3 regions of the Chryseobacterium sp. PTM-20240506 genome follow, and region 3 is predicted to be linked to each of the others. Evidence: riboswitches for the same ligand, from Rfam matches in the RefSeq annotation. Region 3 holds a riboswitch; each other region holds the start of a gene.
The links. A riboswitch is a leader RNA that binds a small molecule or an ion and turns the genes downstream of it on or off. The one in region 3 is predicted to bind cobalamin.
Positions count from the first base shown of each region.

Region 1: linked by a shared signal. The riboswitch ahead of metE (5-methyltetrahydropteroyltriglutamate--homocysteine S-methyltransferase) and the one ahead of ACNFU2_RS15895 (TonB-dependent receptor plug domain-containing protein) in region 3 are both predicted to bind cobalamin.
Region 2: linked by a shared signal. The riboswitch ahead of ACNFU2_RS08235 (acyl-CoA thioesterase) and the one ahead of ACNFU2_RS15895 (TonB-dependent receptor plug domain-containing protein) in region 3 are both predicted to bind cobalamin.

Region 1 covers NZ_CP182581.1:1,192,655-1,203,722, forward strand. The annotation lists gene ACNFU2_RS05225 (ATP-binding cassette domain-containing protein) at 1-1,970, shown strand, start outside; gene ACNFU2_RS05230 (Crp/Fnr family transcriptional regulator) at 2,090-2,671, shown strand; gene ACNFU2_RS05235 (DUF4406 domain-containing protein) at 2,739-3,098, shown strand; gene nudK (GDP-mannose pyrophosphatase NudK) at 3,085-3,666, shown strand; gene ACNFU2_RS05245 (hypothetical protein) at 3,800-4,381, shown strand; gene ACNFU2_RS05250 (hypothetical protein) at 4,765-5,307, shown strand; gene ACNFU2_RS05255 (VOC family protein) at 5,360-5,740, shown strand; gene ACNFU2_RS05260 (Crp/Fnr family transcriptional regulator) at 5,754-6,287, shown strand; gene ACNFU2_RS05265 (Lrp/AsnC family transcriptional regulator) at 6,301-6,762, opposite strand; cobalamin riboswitch at 6,917-7,103, shown strand; gene metE (5-methyltetrahydropteroyltriglutamate--homocysteine S-methyltransferase) at 7,362-9,671, shown strand; gene ACNFU2_RS05275 (hypothetical protein) at 9,803-11,068, shown strand, end outside.
Region 2 covers NZ_CP182581.1:1,873,665-1,884,732, reverse strand. The annotation lists gene ACNFU2_RS08285 (BatD family protein) at 1-65, shown strand, start outside; gene ACNFU2_RS08280 (MarC family protein) at 109-711, shown strand; gene ACNFU2_RS08275 (hypothetical protein) at 717-911, shown strand; gene ACNFU2_RS08270 (chorismate-binding protein) at 1,726-2,700, opposite strand; gene ACNFU2_RS08265 (PaaI family thioesterase) at 2,886-3,314, opposite strand; gene ACNFU2_RS08260 (1-acyl-sn-glycerol-3-phosphate acyltransferase) at 3,330-3,926, opposite strand; gene ACNFU2_RS08255 (PspC domain-containing protein) at 4,237-5,952, opposite strand; gene ACNFU2_RS08250 (PadR family transcriptional regulator) at 5,964-6,293, opposite strand; gene ACNFU2_RS08245 (FG-GAP repeat protein) at 6,588-7,274, shown strand; gene ACNFU2_RS08240 (HD domain-containing protein) at 7,280-7,870, shown strand; gene ACNFU2_RS08235 (acyl-CoA thioesterase) at 7,907-8,290, opposite strand; cobalamin riboswitch at 8,403-8,574, opposite strand; gene ACNFU2_RS08230 (hypothetical protein) at 8,630-9,430, opposite strand; gene ACNFU2_RS08225 (endonuclease MutS2) at 9,667-11,068, opposite strand, start outside.
Region 3 covers NZ_CP182581.1:3,569,642-3,580,709, forward strand. The annotation lists gene ACNFU2_RS15845 (Fur family transcriptional regulator) at 1-267, shown strand, start outside; gene ACNFU2_RS15850 (heavy metal translocating P-type ATPase) at 312-2,276, shown strand; gene ACNFU2_RS15855 (hypothetical protein) at 2,412-2,771, shown strand; gene ACNFU2_RS15860 (YHS domain-containing protein) at 2,880-3,155, shown strand; gene ACNFU2_RS15865 (SCO family protein) at 3,142-3,825, shown strand; gene ACNFU2_RS15870 (superoxide dismutase) at 3,935-4,609, shown strand; gene ACNFU2_RS15875 (hypothetical protein) at 4,613-4,981, shown strand; gene ACNFU2_RS15880 (MbnP family protein) at 5,197-6,033, shown strand; gene ACNFU2_RS15885 (cytochrome-c peroxidase) at 6,020-7,072, shown strand; gene ACNFU2_RS15890 (transporter) at 7,086-8,039, shown strand; cobalamin riboswitch at 8,140-8,324, shown strand; gene ACNFU2_RS15895 (TonB-dependent receptor plug domain-containing protein) at 8,436-10,463, shown strand; gene ACNFU2_RS15900 (YncE family protein) at 10,460-11,068, shown strand, end outside.

The DNA.
Region 1 (11,068 bases), 2.4 Mb from region 3:
CTACAGTGGGAACCGCAACCGATATTTATGCTTCTTTACGATTACTTTTTTCAAGAATCGGTGAGCCTTTTGTGGGATATTCCAATGTATTTTCATTTAATAATCCCCAGGGAATGTGTCCTGAATGCGAAGGTCTTGGATTTGTACAAACGGTAAATACTGAAACTCTCTTTGATAAAAATAAATCCCTAAACGAAGGTGCTATACGGTTTCCTACTTTTCAACCCGGTGGCTGGCGGCTGACCCGATATATTCATTCCGGATATTTTGACAATGATAAGAAATTAAAGGACTATACAAAAAATGAATGGGAATTATTACTGAATGCTGAAGAGCACACTCCTAAACATCCTTCAAAAGAATGGGGAAAAACGGTGAAGTATAAAGGAGTAATTCCAAGGATTGAAAACTCATTTTTAAAAAAGGACTCAAAAGAGAATATCACCAGAAAAGAAACGCTAAAAAAAGTAATCATTACTAAAGATTGCCCGGTCTGCAAAGGAAAAAGATTGAATCCAAAAGTTTTGTCCTGTAAAATTGCTGATAAAAACATTGCCGATTGTACAGCATTATCAGTGGATGAACTTCTGGTATTCATCCAGTCCATCCCCTCCAAAACCTACTCTTCCATCTTATCGGAGCTGGAAAAAAAACTTCAGAATCTCATCGATATAGGATTGCAGTATCTCACGCTGGACCGGCAGACAGATACTCTGTCCGGAGGTGAATCTCAACGGGTAAAAATGGTAAAACAGTTAGGAAACAGTCTTGTCGATCTGTTGTATATTTTTGATGAACCCAGTATTGGTCTTCATCCCAAAGATATTGATCATATTGTAGACATTATAAAGAAAATCAGAGATAAAGGAAATACAGTATTGATCGTAGAACATGATCCTGATCTTATTAAAATAGCAGACCTTGTCGTAGATATGGGACCTGCATCCGGAAAAAATGGAGGCGAGATTATGTACCAGGGAACTTTTAAGAATCTAAAAACGGCTAAAAGCAAAACCGGAATCTATTTCAGCAAAATTCCAGATTATAATAAAAATCCCCGATCAGCAAAAGGATTTATTGAAATAAAAAACGGAAGTATGTTTAATGTTAAAAATATTGACATAAAAATCCCGAAAGGAGTTATGACGGTTGTAACGGGAGTTGCAGGTTCTGGTAAAAGCACGCTGATCAATAAAATACTCCCTCTTTTTTATCCGGAATTAACCGTCATTGATCAATCTGTTTTTACGGCCACCAGCCGTTCCAACCTGCTTACTTATCTCAATCTTTCCAATACGGTCCGAAAGCTCTTTGCAGAATCAAACAATGTTTCGGATAAGCTTTTCAGCCGGAACGGAGAGGGCGCCTGTCCCAATTGTAAAGGTCTTGGAATAGAAAAAGTGGATCTCGCATTTATGGATGATATTGAGCAACCTTGCGAAGTTTGTCAGGGATCAGGATACAAGCCCGAAGTTCTTCAATATCATTATCACAAAAAAAATATTGCTGAAGTGATGGATATGACCGTTTTAGAAGCGCTAAGTTTTTTTCCCGAACAAGGATTCGGACATGAGCTTACCCTGCTGATCAAACTTGGTTTAGATTACCTTACTTTAGGCCAGCGACTCGACAGTTTTTCCGGCGGTGAAAGGCAGCGTCTAAAATTAACAAAAGAATTAAACCATACTGCCAGGGTTATAGTTCTGGATGAACCCAGCACCGGACTTCATCCTATCGACAATGAAAAGTTGCTTTTATTTTTTGAGGAGCTTGTGAATAAAGATAACACCCTTATCGTCATTGAACATAATCTGGATATTATTGCTCAGGCAGACTGGATTATTGACATTGGTCCCGGAGCCGGAAAGTTGGGTGGTAAAATTATGTTCGAAGGGACTGTAGAACATCTTTTATCCGCTTCCCAGTCTCAAACGTCTAAATATCTGAAAAAACATCTCCATGGAAAATAGTAAGATATGATCTATATCGATCGAAATCTCTCAATTTAAAGGGATTTTACAGGATTTGTTGGAAAATAAATATTAATTTAGCCCGTACATTACAGAGAAATTAAAGGTATCTGATAACCATGAATAACAGCTTAATCTTAAGGAATATATCCCGACATATATCGCTCAGCGATGATGAAGCCAATTACTTCAATTCTTTGTTACGCGAAAGGAAAGTCAGAAAAAAAGAAAGTATCCTGAAACAGCAGGAACCCTGTAAAGAAATCAGCTTTGTTCATTCGGGCCTACTGCGTGCTTTTTATCTGGATGCGACAGGTAAAGAATCCACAATTATGTTTGCCCTTCCTGATTGGTGGATCACTGATATGTATTGTTTCGTTAATGAAAAACCCGCTATGCTGAATATTGAAGCACTTGAGGATAGTATTATTTTTCAATTGAAAAAAGGAGACCTGGACAAATTGTATTCCACGGTTCCGAAATTTGAAAGATTCTTTAGAATCGTGATGCAGAATGCTTATACCAGGGAACAGCTCAGGATTATTGAGAATCTCTCCCTGTCTTCAGAAGAACGTTATAATGCCTTTATCCGGAAATATCCTGTGGCGGCAGAACGTATTACCCAAAAGCAAATCGCTTCTTATCTTGGGATCACACCCGAATTTCTAAGTATCATAAAAACCAATAAAAATAAAAAATGAATACTCTTAAACTATCTTATTTTTTTTACATGGTTTCTTTCTTTATTTTACTTAAAAATAAAAAATAATGCTAATATTAATTGCCGGACCTTACCGAAGTGGTACCCACGATGATCCAAAACTCATCAAACAAAATCTGAATAAACTAGAATCAGCAGCATTGCCCATTTTCAGGAAAGGTCATATCCCGATGATCGGTGAATGGGTGGCATTACCACTGATACACCTTGCCGGTTCAACAAAGATAGGTGATGAAGCCTGGCAGGAAATACAATATCCGATTGCCCACAGAATTCTGGAAAAATGTGATGCTGTATTACGGATAGAAGGAGCATCCAAAGGAGCTGATGAGGATGTAAGAATTGCTCAAGAAAGAGGACTGAAAATTTATTATCATATAGAAGATATTCCCTATGCAGAACAGTAAAGTGAAAATCATAAAGACTGAAATCTTATCAGATAACTGGTACACCCTGAAAAAGGTTACCTATGAAAAGATAAAAAACGACGGATCAGTAGAAATCCAAAGCAGAGAAGCTTACGACAGAGGAAACGGTGCCACAATCCTGCTTTACAATAAAAATACAAATACGGTTATTCTGACAAAGCAATTCCGATTACCTACGTTTATTAATGGAAATTCAACAGGAATGCTTATAGAAGCCTGTGCAGGGTTACTGGATGATGACAATCCTGAAGATTGTATCAGAAGAGAAACCGAAGAAGAAACAGGCTACCAGATTTCGAGGGTAGAAAAAGTTTTTGAATCTTATATGTCTCCGGGGTCAGTAACTGAAATTCTTCATTTTTTCATTGCGGAATATTCTAAAGAAATGAAAATAGCAGATGGTGGTGGCCTTGAAGAAGAAGGTGAAGATATTGAAGTGCTGGAGTTATCTTTCGGTGAAGCATTGCAAATGATCGATAACGGGGAGATCAAAGATGCAAAAACAATCATGCTCCTTCAATATCTTCGTGTAAAAAATATTTTGTAGCATCATCTTTGCTGCTAAAAAACTAATATCATAAAAACTGAATTTAAAATAAAATAAGTATTTTTCATTCCTGGTTTCTTAGCCTTAGAATTTCCCGAAAAGGATGTGAGAAGTACACTTAAAATTTAAAAATATGAAACGGAAATTTTCATTAATTATCTTATTATCATTATCATTAGCTGCCTTTGGTCAAAAAAAGGAAAGTGTAAGCATTAAGGAAAAAGCACTTACCGAGCAGTTCAAAAATGATTATAAAAAGAAGACTTATAACAAATTTGAAGGAAAGATCGTTGTGAAAGATAATCAGATACAATTTGATGATAAAACCATTTTCTATGATAAATCGGATAAACTAACAAGTTTAATTTTACGGGAAGGACTTATCTATCCGCAACTCCTGACCGATTATCAAATGGAAAAATTCATAGAGGAAAGTACCGACAAAACCCAGAAAAGATTTCTGCGTCTTCAGAAAAATCCCCGTGCCGGTTTCGATGTCAATAATGTAAAATTAAGCAATACCATAGAACTAACGTTCCTCGAATCCAGCCTGAAGGCCAAAAGATTCAGAGTGACCTGCAAGGATAGTAAACTGGGCAATTTAATTCAATATCTTTTTGAACTGACGAATAAAAATGCAGATAAAGAAACTTCTATGGAAGAGTTTGTTAAAAATTCAACTTTGACCTACCTGCAGCAGCAGAGGCTAGATTAGAAGATCTTTAATTATAGCAGTGTCAGATGATTTTAAAAATTTCAAGCATCAAACAGCTTAATATAATTTTCTTATTATTTTCAATTTATCAGATAATTGCACTAGTGTCGCTTTTTGGATGCTACCCTTCAGATATATTTTACTGTCAATATTCTATTTATGGTTTGATGATAACATATCCCATTTCAGTTGTTAGCTTTATGATTAGATTTGCTGCTAGGGATTCAGAAATAATAGTCATTATTATTCAATCATTTATTTTTTTGGTCTCTGCTTTGATTTACATATTGTTAAAACGTAAAATTCAACAATCCAGTAAGGCAAGATGACATTGCTCTTGAAAATTATTATGAGAAATTCACCATAGATTATAATCAACATAAATGTTAAAAAAAACATCAACATCCCAAATAGTATTTTTTAGTGTTTTTCTAATCATTTTCTTTGTACATAATTTTGTATTACAACCGATGATCAGAGAGACCTACTTATCTTCTGATCTCAAAAATTTTGAAGAAAGCTCCTGGAAATATACAGTGATTGTATTTTTCGCTCTTTTGTCCCTAATGTTTTTCTTAACAATTAAATCAAAAATAAAAGATCTTTCAAACTTACCCATTGCTATTTTTGTTTTAGGACTCAGTTGTTTCGCAGGATTACATCGTCCAATAAATGATCTTTTACTTTACATCAATATGAAAGTAGAGAAAGGAAGAAATTCAAAAGAATATAAAGTTGTTAATCATCAAGATTATAAGACCTTTTGGTTGAATGGTAAAACCTCAATACATGATAATAATGATTTGAATAAAGTAAATACATTCAGGCTGAAAAAAAATTTAAAACCCATTTTTGAAATGAATACCAATGATACAGTCCTTGTTCCATTGAGAAGGGGTCTGATCAATATTGATTATCTTTATTAATATTTCAAACACAGCATAAAAAATATGCAGTGTTTACATTAAAAACAATACCATGGAAATTCAAAACATTGATCATATCGTTCTAACGGTAGCTGATATCGAAAAAACCATCTCTTTTTATACAAACATCCTGGGATTTGAAGCGGTCTCATTCGGAGATAACCGGAAAGCGCTTGCTTTTGGAAACCAAAAAATCAACCTGCATCAGAAAGGCAATGAATTTGAGCCAAAGGCACTACATGCCACTCCCGGTTCTGCAGATCTGTGCTTTATTGCCACAACAGATGTACATGATATTTTAAAAGAACTTAAAGAAAAAAACATCGAAATCATCGAGGGTATTGTTATCAGAACCGGAGCAATAGGCAAAATAAGGTCCGTCTACTTCCGGGATCCTGATCAGAACCTGATTGAAGTGAGTAATTATATTTAAAATCTTCTTGAGCATGTCCCCAGATAAAAACGCCTTGGCTAAAATCCTTAGTAATTTCGAACAGGAAGAATTGCCCAGCAAAACCTTGCTAACGGAAGAAGGTAAGATGGCGCGTAAATTTTACTATCTCAAAAAAGGAGTTGCCAGAGGTTGGCTTAATAATGACGGTAAGGAAATTACATTTCAGTTTTTGTTTGAAGGAAACTTTATTTCGTCGTGGGAAAGTCTGTTTTATAATTCTCCAAGTATTTATAATATCGAAACGATAGAACCCTGTACTGTATATAGCACTTCTATTGAGGATTTCAGACAAATAATTGAAAATAATCCGGACAGCAAGGAACTTTATTACAGCTATCTACAGGAACGCTTACTTAAATATCAGAAGCTCTTTATTTCCCGTATAAAAGATTCTGCAGAGGAAAGATATAATGAGCTTATAAAGCAATCCCCCGAGATTTTCCGCCGGGTTCCTCAGTATTATATTGCATCTTATCTTGGTATCACTTCTGTATCATTAAGCAGGATCAGAGGAAAAAAAATCTAGTAAGAGATCTGCTCTATATAGTAACTCCATGGTTATTCTTCACTTCTGCCATTACAAAAGTACTGTGTGTGCTTCCTATCGAGTCGACGGAACCTAATTTATTAAATACAAAATCCTGGTAGTGTTTCATATCGCGTACCTGAACTTTGAGAAGGAAATCAAAATCACCCGAAATATTATAGCATTCCGCCACTTCGTCTATCAGTGTAATTTCCTGTACAAACTCATTTCCCACAGACCTGTCGTGGATCTTTAATTTAACCTGACAGAAAACTGTAAAACCACGATTCAGTTTCTCAGCTTCCAGGACAGCCGCATAATGTTTGATATAACCCTCCTGCTCCAACCTTTTAACACGCTCAAAAACAGGAGATGGAGAAAGATTAATTTCCTTTGCCAATTCTTTAACGGTCAATTTTGCATTTTTTTGAAGTATTCTCAACAATTGAAGGTCTTTATCGTCTAGTCTTTCCACAGGATAATATTCTTTTTTCGATTTATATTTTCAAATTTACAGAATAAATAACTCACAAATTCAATTCAAACAAAATAATATCCTTAATTTTTACATTTACACCAATTAAACATCTTAAATTAATACCTTTACAACCTATTTTGTTCTTTAACATACTTCATCAAACGGAAAAGGTTTTACTTAAGGTAGATTAATAGGGAATCGTGTGGAAATCACGAGCTGTCGCGCAACTGTAAGTAACACAACAGAGGTTTTTGTCCCTGAATATCCACTGCTACAAGCGGGAAGGATGACAAAAACTGTTACAAGTCAGGAGACCTGCCTATTCCGAATTGACAATGCTTTCGCGGTCTGAAGCTTTTGGTCATACAGATGATACTTTTGAACGTATTGAATTGGGTTTTAAACTCAGAATTTATTTGAGTTTAAACGTAATGTTTTTTATGAAAATTAATTTCAGGCTACCCAACAAACTATCCCTCACTGGAAAAATTACGTCTATATTGTATCTTCTCTATTGCTAAAAACTATTTCCCGATTGCGTCATGAAGCATTATAAGAACTTTTAAAACCAAAATTTAATTAAAAGTTTAAAGAAAATGCAAACACACATCCTTGGCTATCCGCGAATCGGTAGCAACAGAGAACTTAAAAAAGCCTGCGAACTATATTGGGCAGGTAAAACATCGTTACAGGAACTTTTAGAGGCAGGAAAAAAGATCAGAAAGCAAAACTGGGAACTACAACAAGAAGCAGGAATTGATCTGATTCCATCCAATGACTTTTCTTTTTATGATCAGGTATTGGACATGACATTATCTGTTGGAGCTATTCCTTCCCGTTATCAGGATATTACATCAAATGAGCTAGATCTTTACTTTGCTATGGCCAGAGGTTATCAAAAAGACGGGCACGATATTACAGCCATGGAAATGACAAAATGGTTTGATACCAATTATCATTATATCGTTCCAGAATTCCAAAAAGATCAGCAATTCAAATTATTCTCCCATAAAATCGTCAATGAGTTTATTGAAGCGAAGGAAGCAGGAATTCATACAAAGCCTGTTATCCTTGGATTGGTAACCTATTTATTATTAGGAAAAGAAAAAGAAGAAGGTTTTGATAAATTGGATTTAGCACAAAATCTGCTTCCGGTTTACGTCGAGATCTTAAAAGAGCTTGAAAACAACGGAGCAGAATGGATCCAGCTGGATGAGCCGTTTTTAGCACTAGACCTTGATCAGAAAGCAAAAGAAGTTTACCAGAACATTTATGCTGAAATTGCCAAACAGTTTCCGAACCTTAAATTCATTGTGACAACCTATTTTGATGGGTTAAAAGATAACCTTTCATTGGCCACTACTCTACCTGTTGATGCACTACACATTGATCTGGTAAGAGCCTCGGAACAATTGGATGAGGTCATCAATGCAATTCCTGAAACATTGATCCTCTCATTAGGAGTCGTAGACGGAAGAAATATCTGGAAAAACGATTTCAATCAGTCTCTGGTTTTCATCAAAAAAGCTATTGCTGCATTAGGTTCTGAAAGAGTTTTCATTGCACCGTCATGTTCATTACTTCATTCTCCTTTCGATCTTGACCTGGAGAAAAATGAAAATATACTATCTCCGGAGATCAAACAATGGATGGCTTTCGCCAGGCAAAAAGTTTATGAAATTGTTACCTTAAAAAAATTAGCTTCAGAAAACCCGGATTACAATACTTTACAGGAATTAGCTGAAAATAAAAAAGCTATTGAAAACCGAAAAGTTTCAACACTAATTCACAATCAGGATGTGAAAAACCGTGTTGCTGTAACTACAGAAAGTGACGCACAGAGAAACAGTCCTTTTAATGTGAGAAAAGAAGCACAGCAGAAAGCATTGGAGCTTCCTTTATTTCCAACAACAACAATTGGGTCTTTTCCTCAAACCAAAGAAGTAAGAAGCTGGAGAGCTCAATTCAAGAAAGGAGACCTGACCGCCCAGAAATATGATCAGCTGCTTAAAGAAGAAACACAGAGAACCATCCAATGGCAAGAGGAAATCGGAATTGATGTATTGGTACATGGAGAATTTGAACGCAACGATATGGTCGAGTATTTTGGGGAACAGCTCGCAGGATTTGCATTTACTCAAAACGGATGGGTTCAAAGCTACGGAAGCCGCTGTGTAAAACCGCCGGTTATTTATGGAGATGTTCACAGGCCTCAGCCAATGACGGTTTACTGGTCGAAATATGCCCAGTCATTAACTCAAAAATGGGTAAAAGGAATGTTGACCGGCCCCGTAACCATTCTTCAATGGTCATTTGTACGTGATGATCAGCCTCGTTCTACCACCTGTAAGCAGATTGCTTTGGCAATCCGTGATGAAGTAAACGATCTTGAAAAAGCAGGAATCAGAATTATCCAGATCGATGAACCGGCTATCAGAGAAGGTCTTCCTTTGCGTAAGGTAGAATGGCAAAATTACCTTCAATGGGCTGTAGAAGCTTTCAGAATCTCCGCAAGCGGTGTCGAGGATGCTACACAGATCCACACGCATATGTGTTATTCAGAGTTTAATGACATTATCCATAATATCGCCGATATGGATGCCGATGTCATCACGATAGAATGCTCAAGAAGCCAAATGGAGTTATTAAATGCTTTCGCAGACTTTAAATATCCAAACGAGATCGGCCCCGGAGTGTATGACATTCACTCTCCAAGAGTTCCATCAAAAGAGGAAATGATTGCATTGCTGAAAAAAGCACAAGCCGTAATCCCTGCAGAACAGCTTTGGGTAAATCCGGATTGCGGATTGAAAACCCGTCATTGGGAGGAAACAGAAAAAGCATTGATCGCTATGGTAGCAGCTTCGAAAGAATTGGCTGCAGCTTATTCGACTGAGAAAGTTTAATAGAACTGATCATTATTTTTTTATTTTGAGGCAGGGGTGAAAGCTCCTGCTTTTTTTTGTGGTTGGTAACAATTTGCTAAACAATTAAATTTTCTTATTTTAGATTTAAACTAATATTTATAAAATCAAACATGAAGTATATTTCTCCTAAGAATTGGACTGACCTAGCAAATCAACAAGGTCTTTTATTTTTTGCTCAAATTTTAAATGAATCATTATTTGACTACACGTTAGACACTTATAAGCCAAAAGCTTTAAATATACGATTATTATGCATTGAAACAATTACTACAATTGATGACGTTAAAGAAGGCTTAATAAAAAAGCCTAATATTGAGCACGTGGTAGATGAACTGTTATGGAGTTTAAATAGTGATTTTTTAGCTAAAAAAATTTTAAATAATCAATTAAATGAAATCATAAAAGAAATCAATTTAAAAAAAAATTCACTTTCTGAATTGAGGCAAATAATAATTCTATTATATCATTATTTTGACAATCATAAATATCTTAATGAGATTAAAAGTACATTAAAAATTTTAATTCCAGTGGGAATAGAGAAAGAAAAAATTTATTCATTAACAAAATTATTGATTACAGAATTAATAAATTACGGTTATTCTCCTGAATATATCTATTACATAACCAATAAATTCTTTTTTAACTATTCAACTACTATTACAATAAACAATCCTGACATTTTTTTCAATTTCTTTGATTTTAAAAAAAAGAACTATTCTATTATTTATAAAGTAAATAAATTGTTTAAAGAATTCGATGATGTGGCGGAAGTTTTAGGTTTCAAAATTCAAACAACATATAAAAACAATAAATTAAAAGGTCAAGAACTAAACTTCATAAATTCAAAATTAAAAACTCAATATTTTGTAGTTTTTAACATACAAGCTATTGATGATAAAGAGGCCAGAACTGAATCAGAGCATGTAATCTTAAAGCTAGGAAATATGTTTTCGTTCTATCATCATAAAGAAGCTCCCGAAATTTCTGAACTTGCGATTGTTATTAATAAAACAGATAAATATTCCATTTTAATGGATAAACCTACAAAATCTATTATAAAAAAATCTGATGTCAATCCCTTCATAGCAACTCAAAAAGTTAAAAATATTTTTGAAGATTTAAATTTACTTGATAAAACCATTCACCGTCTTACAAGAGTTATAGACTTACATAGTATTGCTCTATCATCAAAAGAAATAGAAAACAAATTACTAAGCTTATGGACAGCAGTAGAAACTTTAATACCAAAAGATATTGAATGTGGTAAGGATAGAATTATTCAAATTATCGATGCAATTATCCCTTTTCAAATCTATGGCTATATAAAAAAACTATTAGATCAAGCTGGAAATGATTTCAAACATTTTGACAGAAGA
Region 2 (11,068 bases), 1.7 Mb from region 3:
CATCAGAAGGAATGGATGAGCTGTTGATCGCTATTGTTAATTTGTATTCAAAGATTAGCAAATAGTTATTTATTTTTCATATTTTTGCGAAATTATTAAATACGAAAGATGGAAATTTTTGATCAGTTTTCTTTGAAAGAAGTTCTAACCTGTTTTATGGTTCTTTTTGCTGTTATTGATATTATCGGGTCGGTTCCTATTGTTGTAAGTCTTCAACAGAAATTCGGACAGATTGAAGCGGGAAGGGCATCAATTACAGCAGGGATTATCATGATGGTTTTTTTATTTGTAGGAAATAAAATCCTCAAATTCATTGGAGTGGATGTTAATTCCTTTGCCATTGCCGGGGCATTTGTCATTTTCATTATTGCTATAGAAATGATCTTGGGAATTGAAATCAATAAAACAACGGAGGCCAAGTCAGCATCTATTGTTCCTATCGCTTTTCCTCTTGTTGCAGGAGCAGGAACATTAACGACGACTTTATCCTTGAGAGCTGAATTTCATGATATTAATATTATCTGTGGAATAATTCTCAATACAATTTTCGTATATTTGGTGCTGAAATCAGCTAAGTGGCTGGAGAAGAAAATGGGAGAAGCTACATTAGCTGTTCTACAGAAAGTTTTCGGTATTATCCTTTTAGCTATTTCAATTAAATTATTTACCGCTAACTTTGCCCAATTGGTGCAAAACTATTTTAATTTTTAAGAATTATGCAGAAGTTTTATAAAGTATTTTTAATACTATTTATCGTTTTCATCGCAATTAATCTTTACGCGTTGGACTGGCAGTCAGAAGTTTTATCTGAAGATAACCTAAAGTTTGTTTTTTCAATTGCTTCCGCGGTGATCGGTCTCATTTTACTTTTCGTATTGAATACCTGGAGTAAGATAGGAGTAAAGAAATAATCTTTTTTAAATAAATATAAAAACCACTTTCAATAAAATTCGAAAGTGGTTTTTTATTTCCTATATTTTATGGATTGTGCTGAAGCCTATTTTTCCTGATTTACTAAAGTAAATATGGGCTTTAAAATTAAAGGTGAATACTGTATTGCATAACCAGCTAATAATACGATCATTAGAAATACAATAGCTTTTGTAATTTTATTACTTCTTTTTAACATCATTTTGTTTTTTTGTTTTATTAGTCACATCAGATCTCAGGATAATAGCAAAGCCTTATCTTAAGTACATATGTTAGTTCAATCAGTTATGGATATAGTTTGAACTACATTTTTTGAATTTCAGTAAAATTTGCGAAAGTGAGGAAGGATATTAATGAAATAAGAGCATCAGGGATCTTCCTCCTATGATAATAGATAGATTTTTTCATTCATTTGTTTTATGCAAAATTACAAAAAAATAAATGAATCGTATTTTATTTGTTGATTATCAAATGTTTATATTGTTGTTTGTAGATGTTTTATTAGGAAAATTTCCAATAAATCATATAATTGAATATTAGTTTTTAATTTAACCTAGCAATTACACAATAATTTATTTAATTTTCAAAAACTTTTGATCTCTTAGTAAGCGATTACTTAATGTATTCGTTTTTAACCCTTGATCAACATAGGATTTATGGGTAGGTCCTAAAGAAAAGTATCTGGTAGTAGCCTTCAGGATAGGGTGGCTTTCGTCTTGGTTTTATACGAACTGTTGTTCTTGTTATAAGCAACAACAAAGAGCGCCATATTCTTATTTGTGTGAAGGTTCGGATTTAAGAAATCATCAGATTTTTTAAAACAGCTTCAGATTTTAATTCTGTTTCCTGCCATTCTTTTTCAGGATTGCTTTGTGCCGTAATTCCACCCCCTACAAATAAATGTACTGAGTTACTATAAAGTTTTGCACATCTTAAATTCACAAAATACTGTATGGTTTCTTCAGTCTCGATTTTGATATACCCGGCATAAAATTCACGGGGGAATTTTTCATATTCTTCGATCTTTTCCCTGCAGAAGTCTTTAGGGATTCCACAAACGGCAGGAGTAGGATGCAGCTCTTTAATGATATGGTCTACATCTTCAGGTTTGATCTTTGCTTTAAAATCCGTTCTGAGATGTTTAATATTTCCTGAAATATGATCATATGTTGCAGATCTTTCTATATGACCCAATATGGCATACTTCTCAAAAATATCCTGAATATAGTTTGAAACCGGTTTTTGTTCCTCAATTTCTTTTTCGGACCAGGTTTCAGACACCGGTAGTGTGCCTGCCAGACTCATCGTTTCAAAAGTATGGGTAGTTTTATCAAACTTTCCTAATACCTCTGAAAAAGCTCCCATCCAGGAATTATCTCCATTCACAAAAACATATCTGAAAGCATTGGGATAAGCATTGCATAGATTTTTAAAACTTTCTTTTACATTGATTTCAGAAAAGTTTTTAATAATTTTTCTTCTCGAAAGAACAATTTTTGGGAGATTGTTTTCTCTGATTACTTTAATGACTTTGTCCAGTTTATCCAGATACTCATCTTTAGTTTCGCCGGTATAACCATCGGGATCGCGGGGTAAAGAAAATTCTGTGATTGTACGATTATGAAAATCTTCTGCTTTGACTTCGATGATATCACCTTTGAAACGGAGATGGCCTGAGTTATGAAATGGATAAACGGTTACTGAATTCTTTAAAGATTCTTTATTGGTGGTATATAGCTTTTCGTTGAAAGGAAATTTGAAGTAAATCATGAGTCTGCTGCTTTTAGAAAAATGCCTAGGAAAAATAAAAATGTTAAGCTGCTTTTCCGTTATGCAAAGGTATTGTTAGTCTTAGAAACGTCAAAATCAATTGGATTGTTTTTTGAAATTCTTGCGCTATATCATAAAAAAGACTCAAATATACTTGAGCCTTTGTATTTTTATTAGTAATGAAATTACCGGTTGATGATGTTATTGGTCATTGTGGTGTGGTTGATGAGTTGTCCTTTTTCGTCACGGATCTCAATTTCAGAAACATGCATTGTTTTTCCTTTTCTTATGAAACGTGCCGTGCCGGTAATAATTCCATCTTTTTTGCTTCTTAAGTGGTTGGAGTTGATGTTGGTACCGACACCATAGTATTTCTCACCATCGATAAAAATATTGGACAGGCTTGAACCCAACGTTTCCGCTAATACACAACTTGCTCCGCCGTGGAGAATTCCAAATGGCTGATGTACTCTGGGTAAAACCGGCATTGTTGCCGTAAGGACTTCGTTTTCCTGATCAATATCGATAAATTTTATTTCAAGTGCTTTTGCTAAGGTTTCTTCACCCCAGTTGTTAAGAAAGTTCAATAACTCCTCTTTGGTCATATCTTTCATATAGCGGTAATTATTTTATGATTGTGCTCCATTTTCTGTTCCCATGATATTGGGATTCCAGTTGGCAGGAACTTTCGGGACAATATCATTTTTTATATAATAATTCTGGATCTCATCCATAATTTCTGAAAAAGGAGCCGAAGCAATTCTTTCATAAGGGATCGTATATCCGAGATAAATAATCTTCCTTTTAAAATCCCCGGCAGCCAGAACAATAGGAACTTTTGCAGCTAAAGCCATATGGTAAAAACCTTTTCTCCATTTCGGAACCCAACTTCTGGTTCCCTCGGGAGTAATAACCAAACTGAAATCTTCCTTTGCAAATTGCTTGGCAACAAAATTAACAAGATCATTTTTCTGACTTCTGTCGATACCAATTCCTCCCAGACCTTTCACGATTCCGCCATACCATCCTTTGGTATGAGCATCTTTAATGATTATCTTCAATGGCTTTTCCAAAGACCAATAAGCAAAATTCCCTAAAATGTATTCCATGTTATGGGTATGAGGTGCTACTACAAGAATACACCTGTTAAGGCTGTTGACGTCGCCCTGAAGCACGACTTTCCAACCCATCAGTTTCAACATTATTTTGCCGATTAGTTTTTTCATAGATTTCGTATTAAAACAGAAAAAGTATAACCAAAAGGTTATACTTTACAAATATATTGAAATATTATCGCTCTTAAAATAAACCGCTGATTAAATCTACGATTTTCATTATAATTTCTAATGCTACTTGTACCATGGTTGAGGTTTTTTTAATTGATTTGGTTATGAATTAAATAACTATACGAAGGTATGACAATTTTTTAACATAAAGAACTAATAAATAATATTTTTTGTCACTTTTGAGAGAAGAAGAGTGTGAATTTCAAACTGTTGTCTTCCATTCACACCTTCTGCCACTCTCTGCAGTTTATTATTTGGTTTTTATGGAAATTTCGTCTTTTCCATCCTTGATCTGGATGTCTACTTTACCTTTTTTCTTGATGTCAGACTTTACGGAATCCATTATCTTTTCTGCTTTAGAGTTTGGAACTTTTTTTCCGTTGATAATGATGCTATCCTTATCATTGGAGTTGTACTCTATAGTAGAACCATTAACGGAGATCTTATTTTTCTCGATTCTGATATTTGCCTGATCATCATCAGAATTTTCATCATCGTCATCTATTCCGTCACCGTTCAGGTCCCCGTCGAAATTAATTCCGTCTTTTTTGATTGGAAGTACCACTACATTCTGTGGAACTACAAGCTCATATTCTATACTGTAATCTCTGAAACGATGTTCATATGGATATTTGATGTAATTAGGAAGTATCACCTTGTTATTTACAACTTCTACAGGAACACTTACGTTTAACGGGATATTATATCCTCTTGCTTCTTTTTTAATGATTAAGTAAGGGGTTTTTATATCGGCTTTTCTTGTTACGTCAACATGGATCCAGTTCTTTTTGAAAACGTTTACTTTATCTGAGTAAAGGTCATCGTCATATCCAAGGAAGTTTTGTGGAATAACAATTTGTTTAAGGTCTACATAAACACTATCTGATGTTGTATTGATAGATACCTCTTCGGTGTCTTCTTTGTGGCCTTTTAGAAACATGTCTTTTCTTGCCATACTCACTCCAAAATAAGTAGATAATGCGATCAATCCAAGGAATAATGCTCCCAAAACCCAACCCGTATTTCTTAATTTTGTTTTAGGCGAAATTAATTTGATACTTAATAAGGCAAATAACAGGGCAGGAATTAAACTTCCTAAAATGATCATGGCCATAATGGTATACTTCATTCCGTCATTGTCGAAATAGAAATTCATTTCGTTAATAGGAGGGAAATCATTAGTTCCCATAAATCCGAAGACTACAAATACTCCGATCAGACAAGAAAAAGAGATCAGTGCGAAGATTCCTCCAAGAACATATCTCACTACGTTCCATATCCCGCTTCCTGCATTATTAATGTAAGGTTTGTTTTCGATGTATATTTCTCCGACTCTCTGAGTAGATTCGTTGGCAAATTGTACCAGCTTATTCGATTCATTTTTAAGATTGTCGAAGTTCATAGGCTTTCCCTTCATTTTCAAAAAATCTGCAGCAGTTTCTGCTTTGGGAAGTACGATCCACAGAATAATATAAAGTAATGCAATAAGTGAAGAGGATATAGCAGCTGTAAATATTCCCAGGATAAATACTCCAAGCCAGATTGCTCTCATGGCAGTAATATCCATTCCTACATAATGGGCCAGACCTGCACACACACCGGCGATCTTTTGTCTTTCAGGATCACGGAATAATTGTCTTTTGTCTGAATATTCTGCGCCTGAGTGGCTTGTTCTTTTAGAGTTTTTCTCTGAATAATATGCTTCTTCCTGTTCTTCGATTTTTTCCGGTGTTCCGATTTGTGCAATTACTCCTTCTACATCAGTATCGTTGATAACTTCTCTTTTTCCTAATGAATCTCTGAAGATTTCAACCATTCTTATTTCTATGTCATGCATTACCTCATCTGCTTCTGAAGCATCCAGAGAGCTTCTTAGTGCATTAAGGTAATCGCTTAGCTTTATGTATGCGTGTTCCTCTATTGTAAAAGAAAAACCTGCGAGTCCTATTGAGAGTGTCTTGTTCATAGCTTTGTTTTTTAATTTTTTTGAGTGATTTGGTTTACTGAATCTGTTAATTCGTTCCAGGTATTGAGAAGTTCACCTAAAAACAACTTTCCTTTTTCTGTAATCTGGTAGTATTTTCTCGGTGGGCCTCCTGTTGATTCTTCCCATCTGTAAGAGAGAAACTCACCATTTTTTAATCTTGTTAAAAGAGGGTAGAGTGTGCCTTCTACTACATCCAGTTTTCCTTTTTTTAGTTCATCTATAAGGTCGGAAACATACATTTCACGATGATTGATAAGACTTAAAATACAGAATTCCAGAATCCCTTTTCGCATTTGCGCTTTGGTATTTTCAGTATTCATCTTAATAAGGTTTTAATTAGTTATATTTAGAATCCGGTTCCTAGCTAGTTGAACCTATTCTTATTTTACATTACAAAGATATGTAATTAAAATGGTATTATGCAATACAAAGTAGTGAAATTTTTATTTACTTTTATTTAATTAACTGATTTTCAATTAAATAAATTTTATCTATTTTTTTAAGAAAACTAAAATCAATTAAAATAGAAGATAAATGATGGTCATTCTTAACGCTATTCTTATTTTTGTTATGGAAATTTTCAGTCATCTGTATACTGAGCAAAAAAGTTAATTTTGAATAGTTCTGTAATCTTGATCATCTTTATTATTTTAGGATCTTTTTGCTCCGGTCAGCAGCATTTTGAAATTAAAGATGGATCCTTATTGTATAATGCGGAGATCACTGTTCAGGATTGTGATGCTGATAAATGTAGTGGAAATGGTACAATTATACTGAAAGATAAAAGGACCTCGCGGACTTTACAGGAGTTCACTTCTGATGATCTTTATTTTTACCTTGGTAAGGATCAACAACCTAGTGTTAATGTTATTCAGCTTTATGATGAACAGAGCCCGCTGATATTTAAAGATTTTAACTTTGACGGTTTTGAAGATATTGCTATCCGAAATGGTAATGAAAGCAGCTATGGTGGTCCTTCCTATGACGTATATGTCTATAATACGACAAGAAAGCAATTCGTGATCAGTGAGGAATTAACTGATCTTGCCCGCGAAAATCTGGGAATGTTTCAGACAGATCCAAAAAGGAAAAGACTCATAACATTTTCTAAATCCGGTTGTTGCTGGCATTTAACCACAGAATACAGAGTGCTGCCCGGAAAAGGACTTGATAAGGTCTTTGAACTGGAAGAAGATGCCATGAATGATGAATCTGTAAAAGTAACCCGACGCGAAAAGATTAAAAATAAATGGATCATAAAAACAAAGAGATATCCAATCAAAGAATATTATAAAGAATAGGAAACATGAAAATACAAAAGGAAATTGATTTTATTCTTGCTGTAGATGCATTAAAAAATGTACAGAGAAGGAATTATAATGCCGATGATTCAAGAAGAGAAAATACTGCTGAACACTCATGGCAGATCATTATTTTAGCACAGGTACTTTTCCCCTATGCTAAAAACAGGGCTGATATCGATCTGTTAAGGGTGATACGGATTCTTTCTATCCACGATCTGGTAGAAATAGAAGCTGGAGATACATTTTTATTTGACGAAAAAGCCATGGTGGGCAAATTTGAAAGAGAAAAATTGTCTGCCCAGAAAATTTTCGGGATTCTTGATGAACCTTTGCGTTCGGAATTCTTTAATTTGTGGCTGGAATTTGAAGAAGAACAGACCCCTGATGCTATTTTTGCCTGTGCAATAGACAGGATCATGCCGTTTATCCTGAATTCGCATACTTCAGGAAAAAGCTGGACAGAAGCTAAGGTAACAGAAAGCCAGATCAGGAATATGCTGGAAAATGCCATCAGCCGGGCTTCTGATGAAATGGGAGAAGCATTCCAGTTTTTACTTAGTAAAAGTTTAGAAACAGAAAAAGTTTTAAGATAAATAAAACGCAAGCCGAAGGCTTGCGTTTTTTTCTGATTATAGTATCTGTACAGGCTTTTTAAATTCGTCTATAGCTACGAAAGTGAAATCTCCAACAATAGCTCTTTCTCTTTCATACGAATACATCTGTTCTGTATAAATTTCTACGTTTACCTTCATACTGGTAGTCCCGACATGGGAAACTGTTCCTATCAATTCTACAATAGTTCCTGCAGGAATAGGCTTTTTAAAATCAATTTTGTCGCTGCTTACAGTTACCACTCGTTTTCTTGCAAAGCGGGTAGCGGTAATAAATGCCACTTCATCCATCAATTGCATCGCTGTACCACCAAAAAGGGTATCGTAATGATTGGTTGTGTTGGGGAAAACCGCTTTAAAGATTCTGGTTTCAGATGCTTGAATTCTTTCTTCTGTAGTCATATTTCATTATTAAATTAAAGCGGGATGAAATTATTGAAATAAACAGAATAATCTAGGAATTAGTATATTCCTGAAAACATCCATCAGATCAATAAACTTCAGGCCGCGAAAGTTTCTTGTTCAAAGAAAAGGCAGGTCTCCTGACTTGTAACATCTTTAATCCCTTCCCATGCATGGCACAGTGGATCCTACATTTTGTTACTTACAGTTGCGCGACAGCTCGTGATTTTCACACGATTCCCTTTTAATCTGCGTTAGGCAGAACCCATTCCTGTGATGAATAAGTGGTAAGACTTTTTCAGGTGCAAAAATAAGGATAATACAGAGAAGTAAGGTGAATTATTCCGGATTTTTAAAAATAATCTGATGAGCCACCCGGCCCTGTTTGATTGTCCAGAGTGTGGTATACCTGTTTTCACCTGATCCGTTCACCATATAAAGGAAAATATTATCATTATCAATAGCAGCTACACTGATGTTATTGAAATCCATAGTAGGCTGGAACATATTTTTGATGGCTTCTCTCACAAAGACAGAGCCACGCCCCACCTGCTGTACCCGGATCGATTTGATTTCGGTCATCCCTTCCGGAAGTTCTTTGCTTATTCCCCAGGGTTTAACTTTATCAATGGTTAATATCGTTCCATCCGTATCTTTTTCCTGTTTACGGTAGCTGGCATTAGAAGGATAAATATCGATGATTACTTTACTCCTTTGAGCGGTAGGTATTTTGGGGTTGTTATTATCTGTGAAAATGAGGGATCTTCCGTTTTTGGATTTGGAAGGTGTGTATTGAGGCAACTGATCAATAAAGGCTACACGGTCTTTATTCACCATACCTTCCTTATCAAGATTTTCATATCTCACAAAAGGCTTTTCAGTATCCTGCTTATCGGGATATTTGATCCATAGCCATTCTGTTTCTCCGGGAGCCGGTTTTACATAAAGAAAAACATCCCCTTTACGCATTCTGATTTTGTCTACAATTTTTCTGTAATTATCCTTTGCCACCCGTACATTGGCATAGCCTTCTTCTGCTTTTACAACTCCAAAAGGAATTTTTTGCTGCCCTTTTAGGAAGGCTAATGAAAATAAACTGAAGGCAGATAAATAGAATGCTTTGTTTACGGAAATCATCATGAAAAATTTTTGATACTTCAAATATATAAATTAAAAGCATTTCGGAACATAATTATAGCTTCCTAAATCTTCTTTATTTGCTAAAGAAAGTTTTACAAAAGGAATTTATTCTGTTAGGTTGGAGGAGGATAGAAATTCGGTAAGGCGAAATTTTTTGGGAAGAAGGAAGAGTAAAGAGTAAAGAGTAAAGAATAAGAGAGTGCTAAAAGCACTCTCATTTATTATTAAATCAATTTTTAAATTCTTTCAAGCTCATCGGCATCAATGGTTGTTTTAAAGGTTCCATAATTGACAATCACTTTATTTCTTGAAATTTTTTCAATCGTGCCGACACTGGTACTTCCTGTAATACGCACCCGTTGTCCCACTTTCATCCAGATCTCACGATCGGTTTTGCGTTTTTCCTCTATTTTTTCGTTGGTTTCTGCGATTTTTTCAATAACCTCTTCTTTTTTCAGCTGCTGGGTGATCTTTCTTTTTACAATCTGAAGACGTTTGGTTTCATCTTTATCAGCACCTATTTTTCTGAATTTTTCCTGTTCTAAAATCTTCACGAAATCTTTTACCACATCCTTCCTGGATTTTCCCTTAACGTAGCTTTCGATAAAAGATTCGATTTTGTTCCCGAACTGAAGCTTCCGATGTTCTTCTTCATACAGCTTTTGAAAATTGAATAATTTTTGCTGAAGTTGTTCATTCAGCTTTTGAAGGTTATCCCGTTTATCTTCTACCGATTCCTTTCTTTCAGCCAGATCTGTTTTAAGCTTTTCAACTTCAAATTTTTCCTGCTGTAGCTTAACAATGGTTTTATCAAGGTTTACAATATCGTGTTCTACCTTTTTCTTTGCAGAATGGATAATGAATCTGGGAATTTTATTCTTTTCGGCAACTTCAAAAGTAAAGGAACTTCCTGCCTGGCCTACCTCCAGTTTGTACATCGGTTCCAGAGTTTCTTCATTGAATAGCATCGCCGCATTTTCAGCATTAGGGAGTTGTTCTATCACCAGTTTGATATTGGTATAGTGTGTGGTGATAATCGCGAAACTTTTTTTGTCGTAGAAAAATTCAAGGAAACTTTCTGCCAGGGCACCTCCCAGTTCCGGATCGGAACCTGTTCCAAACTCATCAATTAACAGGAGCGTATTGGCGTCTGATTCCCTGATGATTCCGGACATTTTCTTTAATCTCGAAGAATATGTCGAAAGATGGTTTTCTATAGACTGATTGTCTCCAATATCAGTCATGATTTTGTCAAAGAAAAACATTTCGGATTTCGGGTGAGTGGGAACGAGGATTCCACTTTGGATCATCAGCTGTAGTAATCCTACCGTTTTTAAGGTTATTGATTTTCCCCCTGCATTGGGACCGGAGATACAGATGATCCTGTTATGTTCCGTCAGACTCAATGTTTGTGGGTGGATCGTTTTGTTCTCTGCTTTATTCCTTAGCCATAACAATGGATGAAAAGCTTCTCTTAATCTCAGGGTTTTATGGCGGTTGATTTTAGGCAGTACTCCATGGATTAATTCTGCAAATTTGGCTTTTGCCCTCGTTAAATCAAGATCAAAAATGTATTTTTGATACCTCCAGAGCTGAGGTTGAAATTCGGCTAATTCAGCTGTAAGTTTCCTCAGGATC
Region 3 (11,068 bases):
TACAGGACCTTAAAAACTTTTGAAGAGAAAGGAATTGTTCACGGGATACAGGAAAATACAACTACCAAGTATAAGCTTTGCGATGATGATTGTGACGAGAAAACACATAAAGACTGGCATCTTCATTTTTACTGTAAAATTTGTAAGCAAACCACCTGTAAAGAAGATATTTCATTTCCAGATAATATCCAAACTAATTTCCGGATTGATGAAATAAGGCTTTTTGCTAAAGGGATTTGCGAAGATTGTTTGGAAAGTTTGCAATAGTATTGCACTTGTTTTAAAATTAATTTTGTTGAAAATTATAAGTTATGGAAGAATGCTGTAATACAAAACCTCAAAAAAAAGAGCACAATCATTTTGAAGGAGATGGCCATGATCACGGTCACTCTCATGATACCTCAGATAAAACGACTTTCCAGTTGTTTTTACCTGCAGTAATCTCTTTTGTTTTATTAATGATCGGTGTCTCTTTAGACAATTATATAAAAACAGAATGGTTTACCGGTTGGGTTCGGATCGTTTGGTACTCAGCGGCCTATATTCCTGTTGGACTTCCAGTATTAAGAGAGGCTTATGAAAGCATCATTAAAGGAGATGTGTTTTCAGAATTCTTCTTAATGGGGATTGCAACAATTGGGGCATTTGTTATTGCCCAATATCCTGAAGGAGTAGCAGTGATGCTTTTTTATGCCGTTGGAGAAGTATTTCAAACTTTGGCCGTTACAAGGGCGAAAAGCAATATCAAATCATTATTAGATCAGCGTCCGGATGAGGTAACTGTTTTAAAAGGTGGGCAACCCCAAATAGTGAAAGCAGAGACTGTAGGTATAGGAGAAATTATTCAATTGAAATCCGGAGAGAAATTAGGGCTGGATGGAGAGTTGCTTTCAGAAACTGCTTCATTTAATACAGCTGCACTTACAGGGGAAAGTAAGCCGGATACCAAAACCAAAGGTGATGCAGTGCTTGCGGGAATGATCAATTTAAATACTGTTAGCCAGGTTAAAGTTACCACTGCATATCAGGATAGTAAACTGAGTAAGATCCTGGAGCTGGTTCAAAATGCTACAGCGCAAAAAGCTCCAACCGAATTATTCATTAGAAAATTTGCGAAAGTTTATACTCCGATTGTTGTTCTGCTTGCTATAGCAATTGCATTATTACCTTATTTCTTTGTAGCGGACTATCAATTTAAAGATTGGTTGTACAGAGCTTTAGTATTCCTTGTGATTTCTTGTCCATGTGCATTGGTGATCTCAATTCCTTTGGGATATTTCGGAGGAATTGGAGCGGGAAGCAGAAATGGAATTCTGTTCAAAGGAAGTAACTTCTTAGATGCACTTGCTAAAATCCAGAATGTTGTAATGGATAAGACCGGAACAATGACAGAAGGTGTTTTCAAAGTTCAGGAAGTGGACTTCAAGCCTGAGTTTGATAAAAATGAAATATTGAAACTGGTAAACCTTTTAGAAAGCCAGAGTACGCACCCTGTAGCAACAGCTATTCATGAGTATGTAGGAGAAATAGATCATTCCATTCCTATGGAAAACGTAGAGGAAATTGCAGGGCACGGGCTGAAAGCAACAATTAATGGAAAAGATTTATTGGTTGGGAATTTCAAAATGATGGATAGATTCAATATTCAGTATGATATCAACCCGGATAATATTGTGTATACATTAATTGCGGTCGCTTATGATAATAAGTTTGTAGGATATCTTACTATTGCAGATACCATTAAAAACGATGCACAATTAACGATCAATAAATTAAAAGTATTAAATATAAAATCAACCATGCTGAGTGGCGATAAAAGCTCAGTTGTAAAATATGTAGCGGATACTTTGGGAATTCAGAACGCTTATGGGGATTTACTTCCAGAGGATAAGGTGAATAAAGTAAAAGCTATCAAAGCTAAAAATGAGACGGTTGCTTTTGTGGGTGATGGAGTGAATGATGCTCCGGTTGTAGCTTTGAGTGATGTAGGAATTGCAATGGGTGGACTGGGAAGTGATGCAACGATTGAAACAGCTGACGTTGTAATACAGGATGACATGCCAAGTAAAATTCCTATGGCCATTAATATAGGTAGGAAGACCAAACAGATTGTATGGCAAAACATTACCCTGGCATTTGTGGTAAAAGGAATTGTTTTGATCCTTGGTGCAGGAGGTTTGGCGACCATGTGGGAAGCGGTTTTTGCAGATGTCGGAGTTTCACTGATTGCAATCCTGAATGCCGTAAGGATTCAAAGGATGAAATTTCAATCATAAACCATAATTAAACTTAATTATAAGAAGCCTTGCTGGATCTCAGTGAGGCTTCTGTCTGAAAAATATCGATGACTTTCATCATAAATTATACTTAAAAAGAATTTGAGTAGTATATTTGTGGAATAGAATTGATCATTGAAACTTTTCATATCCATATTCATTATTTTTACCATAGCAATACGTCCTGTATTGCCATTAGTGAACTATGCGGTTAACTATGATTATATTGTAAAAAATCTCTGTGAAAACAGAGATAAACCGCAATCTACATGTAAGGGTAAATGTTATGTAGAAAAAGAACTCGCTAAAACAGAAAAGCAATCGGGGCCACAAACGATAAAAATTTCTGTTATTGATGTATTTCTTTCCAATGATATTCTTTCATTTGCTGATGCCAAAGGATTTGAAATCTTGCAAAAAGTTGCTAATCCAGGCTATATCAAATCGCATTCTTCAGATTATTTTTCCAGGATATTCCATCCTCCTTTAGTATAATAACTAATTTACTAGTCGAATACCTAATCTTTATTAGCTATTTATTATGTGATTAGTTTTAATCACATCTCTGAATTAATCCATTATTATAAATTTCATTTCAATCCAATGAAACATATATTCATTTTGACAGCTTTGCTGCTGTCAGTATCATTTATTTCCTGTGCCCAGGAAACACCTAAAGTAAAGCATAGTAAAAGTATGATGACTCCAAAGGAGAACCTTAAGGTAAAAGTAGTCAACGCTGAAGATCCTGTATGTCATATGAAAACGGCAGATTATTTAAAATTTACAGCAACATATAAGAACAAGGTGTACGGTTTTTGCAGTGCTTCCTGTAAGGACGAATTCAACAAAAATCCTGAAAAATATGTCCAAAAATAAAAAAATAGCCCAAAGCTCAAAAAGCAGGATCGTTATTCCCATTGCAATTATTGCAGTTATTTTCCTGGGAGTAGGTTTCGGTATGAGCTATTTTAAAAAAAACCTTTATACTGTAATGAAGGTTCCTGATTTTGAGCTTACCGATCAGAATAATAAAAAGATTACCAATAGAGATATGCTGGGCAAAGTATATCTGGTGGAATTCTTCTTTAGTAAATGTCCCACCATCTGTCCTGTAATGAACAGCAATATGAAAGTGATCGAAGAGGAGATTAACAATCCTGAGTTTGGGATTATTTCCATAAGCATAGATCCGTTGAACGATACTCCGGAAACGTTGAAACAACATGCCAATAGAATCGGAGCAAAATCTCCCAACTGGCATTTTTTAACCGGAGACCGGACGTACATTGGAAACCTTGCGGATCAGTTCAATATCTATGTTGGGGATAAAGAAGATGAGGGAGAGAGTCTTAATCACAGCGGGATGATTGCGCTTGTTGATCAGGAAGGAAATATCCGGTGCAGATATAATAAAGACAATATGCCTATCCTTTACTATTCAGGATTAAACTATAAGGATCCTGAAGGAAAAGAAACACAGCTTACCGGCAAATATCATCCGGACAGGGAAAGGCTGATTGAAGATATTAAGAAGTTATTAAATTAAAAGTTGGATGTCAGGAAGTATATTGATTGTGAATAAAGGTCTTTGACCCTTGTCTTCCATCATCAAACTTACTCTTTAAAAAAATGTTAAACCATAAATACAAAACATTATGAAGATTATGAAAATAGCTGCCTTAGGTGCAGTTTTGGCGGCGCAATTTGCTTTTGCGCAATTCAAGCAAACTCCTTTATCATACGCTTACAATGCGTTGGAAGGTTCAATAGATGCACAAACGATGGAAATCCATTATACAAAGCATGCTGCGGGGTATGTAAGTAATTTAAACAAGGCAATTGCTGGAACACCCCAGGAAAAAGAGACTTTATTCCAGATCCTTTCTAAAGTTTCAACTCTTAGTCCAACGATCAGAAACAACGCCGGAGGACATTTTAACCATGAACTTTTCTGGACCATGTTAACGCCTGAGAAAAATACTCAACCTTCTGCGAAATTACTAAAAGCAATTACAGAAACTTTTGGAAGTCTTGATGCCTTTAAAGAGAAAATGAGCAAGGCAGGAGCTGATCGTTTTGGTTCCGGCTGGGCATGGCTTTCTGTGGATAAGAACGGGAAGTTGTTTGTTTCTTCAACACCTAATCAGGATAATCCTTTAATGGATGTTGTAGAAGAAAAAGGAACTCCAATTCTTGGAATTGATGTTTGGGAGCATGCTTATTATTTAAAATATCAGAATAAGAGAGCTGACTATCTTACCGCGATCTGGAATGTATTAAACTGGAAAGAGGTAAGTAAGAGATATGAAAACGCACTGAGCAAAAAATAGATCATGAATTATATTTGCAGCATATTCCTTACCTTCTATATCGTGGTCAGACCTCTGATCCCCATCATGGAATATGCTGTAAATTATGATTATATTGCTGAGGTTCTTTGTGTTAACAAAAACAAACCAGAGCTGAATTGTAATGGTAAATGTTATTTGAGTAAAGAACTCGCTAAAACCAATGATACAGAAACAGCCCCTTTGAGTAAGGGAAAAACTTCCGGACAAAAAATTCTTGATATCTACATCCTTCCGGAAATTACAGAAATAAAAAACACAGGTCTAACATACGATCACAATTTTACTTTTATTTATCAAAAGAATTACTCTTTTCTTTTCCTGAAACATATTTTCAGGCCGCCGGTTTTTTAAGGTTGTTTATACATTTTATCTCCAATTGTTAAAGCTCACGTACTGCGAAAATTACAGATTTTCCACACTCATGTGTTCTTCATAATTGTTTCATGATTCACTTTATAATTCTAAAGTGCTAAAACTTTTATGCTTATTGGGATTGAGAAAATGAATGTTTTCAACATTCGATGCTTATTTCTATTCAAACAAATACAACTTAAAAAAAATCAACAATGAAAATTTATAAATTTTTATCTCTATTGTTTATTGGCCTTATATTACTTAGTGCTTCATCATGTCAAAGTAATGACGATAGGGATAATTCACAGGATACTACACCGGGAAACCTACAGATAAAGTTTGAAAACGGATTCAATAACCTTGGCGGTATTGTTTTGAATCAGACAACCCAAACTTCTTCAAGCGGACAAAAACACCAGTTTTCTACTTTAAAATATATTATAAGTAATATCAGCCTGATTGATGAATCCGGAAAAGAATTTAAATACAATGAAAATAATCCTGATAAAGGAGCCTTTATCATAGACCAGGCAGATGCCGTAGCAGGAATCGTTTATGTAAACCTTACCGGAATTCCTAAAAACAATTATAAAAAAGTGAAGTTCGGTCTGGGAATCAGCCAGAATGCTTATCTCCTGGGAATGGACGGGCAGGCAGAGTTTTGGAATAAAGCTAAAACAAAGGGGATGTCCTGGTCCTGGGCTGCGGGCTATGTTTTTGTAAAGCTGGAAGGGAAATACGGAAGTACTGCTGCAGAGAAGGAGTTTATGAATCATACGGGAAATATGGGAAATGTAGCGGCTAATAATACTCCTGATTTATACCGGGAAATTACTTTAGACCTCCCAACAACGGCGAGAGTGACCGGAAAAATAAGACCGTCGATTCATATTCTGGCCGATCTTAATCAGTATCTGAGTGGTGACACAAAACTTACCCTGAATACATCTAACGATATGATGATGGGATCGAGTCCGCATTTGGTAAGTGTAACCAACAACCTTACTAAAATGTTTACCGTAAACCACGTTCATAATGATGAAGATTAAAAATATTCTGAAGGCAGGATTGATTATTGTTACATTTTTTAATATCATATCGTGCTCAGATGAGGTTATTGAGCCATTGGAAAAGGATGAGGCTTATAACTTACAGTTTCCAGCTTATTTTCCTGAAATGACGTTTGATAAAACTGGGAATCCGGTCACCAAAAATGGAGTAGAGCTGGGAAGGAAATTATTCTACGAAGGAAGGCTTTCCCGAAATAATACCATTTCGTGCGGATTCTGCCATATACAGGAAAATGCTTTTACGCACCATGGGCATAATGTGAGCCATGGGGTGGATGACAGGATCGGAATACGCAATGCCCCTCCCATCCAGAATATGGCATTCTTAAAGCGATATATGTGGGATGGGGTAATTCATAACCTTAATGAGCAACCCATTATTCCTATTACCGACGCAAACGAAATGGATAGTTCAATGCCTGAAGTGATTGCTAAATTAAATGCCGACAGTAAGTATAGAAATCTTTTCAAAGCCGCTTATGGTGATGAATATATTACAGGGGAAAGGGTTTTGAAGGCTTTGTCACAGTTCATGGTAACGATGATTTCTGGTAATTCTAAGTATGACCAGTATAAGCATGGAAAAGCAACTTTTACTACAACGGAAATGAAGGGAATGGCACTATTCCAGCAGAAATGTTCCTCATGCCATAGCGGAGAATTGTTTACGGATGAAAGTTTCCGCAATACAGGAATGTATTACAATAGTCAGTTTAAGGATGCCGGGCGTTACAGGGTAACATTGGATCAGGTAGATTGGATGAAATTCCGGGTACCCAGCTTAAGGAATGTGGAATATACAGCACCTTATATGCATGACGGGAGATTCTATACCCTGGATGCTGTTCTTAATTTTTACTCGGATAATGTAGAGGACAATCCTAACCTTGATCCGCTGCTTAAACAAAACGGACATATCGGACTCACGATGAACAATGCGGAGAAGCAGTCCATTATTGCTTTCCTGAAAACTCTATCTGATAAAGACTTTGTTACCAACCCAAAATTCTCAGAATAAATTTTAATCAAACATGAAAAACATTTTTTTAATAGTATTGGGTTTATTTTTATGCCAAATAGCCTATGCAGAACCCATAAGAGACAGTTTGTATATTCCTGAAAATAGCTTTAACCCCAGCAAATTTTTTGATGATGATTGTGATGCTTGTGGCTGTGCTGCAGGAAATGGATCATCAGGATTTGAGTCTTTGCTTAATCCTCAATTTATAGGAATAAAATATTTTGCACAGCATTATAAAGCCAAAGAAAACCTTTTTGTGAATGATCTCACCCAGGATCAGTACTTCAATACCATCCAGTTATGGGGAAAAGTTCCCATTACGAAAAAGCTGAGTGCTTACGTGAGTCTCCCTTTTCAGTTTCATGAAAAAAAAACAATGCAGGGAGACATCAGAATTAATGGAATAGGGGATCTGAATGTAATGGGTATTTATCAGCTGATCAATTCTAAAGATGCATCTCACCAATTAAATGGAGGATTAGGAATAAAAGTTCCGTTAGGAAGATTTGATGAAAAAGGAATTACGGGAGTGAATCCGAGTTTCCAATTGGGAACAGGAAGCTGGGATTATCAGATGGTTGTGAATTATAAATACCAAAAGAACAAAGTTGCGGTAATTGTTAATACGGATTATACTGTTAAAGGTGAAAATAAGAAGTATTATCAGTTTGGAAACCAATGGAACTATGCAGCTACCGGATTTTATCAGCTTTATGCGGACAAAAAAATGATCTTTTCCGGGAAAGCCGGATTACAGGGAGAAGTATATGATAGGAATAAGCAATTTGATGAAGCCTTACCGGATACTGCCGGAAGTGCTTTATATGGAAAATTAGGCTTTGAACTTTCCTATAGTAAATGGAGCCTGGGTAGTGAACTGATGCTTCCTGCCTATTCAAACCTAGCGGGTGGAAATATTGAAGCTAAATCCAGATTCAGTGTGTTTATTAACTTTGGGATATAAAAATCAAATGAACATTCCGTTACTCATGTAACGGAATGTTTGTTTTTATTCTGTTGAAAATCATTTTATTAAGTATAATATTGTTTCTAAGAAGAATTTTCTATCTTTGCCGGAATCTGGTGAGCTGTAAAAGGCTTTTAAAAGGGAATCCGGTGTAAATCCGGAACAGACCCGCTGCTGTAAACTCTAAACCAAAATTTTTGATGTATATATCCACTGTTTTTAATGGGAAGGATTTCAAAAATGGAGTAAGTCAGAAGACCTGCCAGAAGATTTAAGTTTGATGCTTTCGTGGAATAAAGCTAAGGACAACAATGCTTCTGTGCAGCTATGGCTGTACAATGTTATTGCTGCTTTCTTATATCCATTAGTGTCAAGATTATTCTCAATGAGCTAATGGAACCGAAATTTACTTTTACAACTAAAAAAATAATTATCACAATCCTTGTGCTAATTAACCAGCTTTATTTTTCTCAGTCAAGAGATAGTATAAAGGAAAAAGGGATCCTTCCGGTTACCATTTATAAAAAAGATTTTAAAGAAATTCTTCCCGCTCAAACTCTTTCAGGAGAACAGCTGGAAAGGTTGAACAGCCAGTCCGTAGCCGATGCATTACGCTATTTTTCGGGAGTACAGATCAAGGATTACGGTGGAATTGGCGGATTGAAAACGGTTAATATCCGAAGCATGGGTAGCCAGCATGTCGGTGTTTTCTATGATGGGATTCAATTGGGAAACGCACAAAACGGGGTCATCGATCTGGGAAAGTTTTCGCTGGATGATATCGGAGAAATTTCATTATACAACGGACAGAAAAGTGAGATCTTTCAGCCTGCAAAAGATTTTGGATCTTCCGGCTCAATTTATCTCCAACCCAAGACTCCTTATTTTTCCGGAAATAAAAAAACGAATCTTGTACTTAGAATAAAAAACAGTTCAATCGATCTTTTCAACCCGTCATTTCGATTGGAGCAAAAGCTTTCAGATAAAATTTCCGCAAGTTTCAGCTCCGAATTTATACAGAGTGACGGACAATATAAATACAAATACCAGAAAAAACACCCCGATGGTACTATAGCCAATGATACAATTGCAACAAGATATGATTCTTATATTACTGCCAAAAGATTTGAGACCAGCCTGCAGGGAAATCTGAATAATGGAGACTGGAATGTCCGGGGCTACGGATATATTTCAGATCGTGGGATTCCCTCAGCAATTGTGAATAATGGTTTTGATCCGAAAGGACAAAAATTACTTGATAGAAATTATTTTGTTCAGGCTCACCTAAGGAAAAAAATATTTCCAAAATTTGAGACTCAGCTCAAAGCTAAATTTGCCTACGACTATACCCGGTATATGGATACGGTAAATGTAGCTGAAACGGCTTTAAAAACGGATAATACATATATCCAGAGAGAATTATATTTATCATCTTCCAATATTTACTCAATTACACCAAACTGGGATGTTAGTGCTAATGTTGATTTCCAGTATAATAATCTGGATTCCGATCTTAAGCTTTTCTCATTTCCCACGCGTTATACCTCATTGGTTGCTTTTGCAACCACTTACCAATGGAACCGGTTTAAGTTTCTTGGAAGTGTTTTAGGCACTTTTATTCGGGAGAATGTTGAACGTAATTCCAAGTCGCCGGATAAGAGTGAATGGACACCCTCTGCATTTTTGAGTTACCAGCCACTGGCCTTTAAGAATTTAACAGTGAGAGCATTTTATAAAAGGATTTTTAGAATGCCGACTTTCAATGACCTGTACTATACCATGATCGGGAATGTTTTTCTTAAACCTGAATTTACCAATCAATATGACGTAGGTTTTACTTATCAGAAGACTTATAACCATCAGGTTCTGAAAAGTATTTACTTCAAGGCAGACGGGTATTATAACAAAGTGGAAAATAAGATCATTGCAGTGCCCACAACCAATCTTTTCAGATGGATGATGACGAATCTTGGAGATGTTCATATCATAGGATCAGATGTGAATATACAGGCTGAGCTGGACCTTGGGAAAGTAATATTGAAACCATTGTTGAGCTATACCTACCAAAGTGCACGCGATTTTACTGAAAAAGGGGAGTCATATTATGGAGATCAGATTCCTTATGTGCCATGGCATTCAGGAACTTTTACTTTGATGGCTGATTATAAGGAGTGGAGCTTTAATTATAGCTTTATGTATACGGGGAAACGTTATGATGCACAACAAAACAATATTGAATATAATCTCATCAGACCCTGGTATACACACGATTTATCGATTCAGAAAAGGTTTAACTGGTATTCTCACCAGCTCAAGGTAAGCTTTGAGGTCAATAATACTTTGAATCAGCACTATGATGTGGTAAGGAACTATCCAATGCCAGGAAGAAATTTTAAACTTATTGTAAGCTATACATTATGAAAAAAATAAGCTATTACGTGTTCTTATTTATTGCGTTTTCATTACTGTCATGCAGAACAGATGAATACACTCCGAAAGAAGAAGTTGAGACGGGTCTTACACAACCGGAAAATACTGCAATCAAAGGTTTTTATGTTTTGAATGAAGGAAATATGGGGAGCAATAAATGCACACTTGATTTTTTTGATTATACAACAGGAAACTACAGAAGGAATATTTATGCAGAAATTAATCCCAATGTTGTCAAAGAATTAGGCGATGTGGGAAATGATATTCAGATTTACGGAGGTAAATTGTATGTTGTGGTGAATGTATCCAATAAAATCGAGGTGCTGGATGCAAAAACAGCAAAGCGAATCAAAACAATCCAGTTACAAAACTGCAGGTACATTAAATTCAAAGATGGAAAAGCCTATGCCAGCAGTTACGCTGGGCCGGTTGATATTAATCCTAATTCTCCTAAAGGAAAAGTTGTGGAGATTGATACGACTTCCCTTGCTATTCAAAGACAAGTTACCGTAGGATATCAGCCTGAAGAAATTGAGATTGTGGGAAACCAGCTTTTTGTAGCTAATTCAGGAGGGTATATGGTTCCAAATTATGAT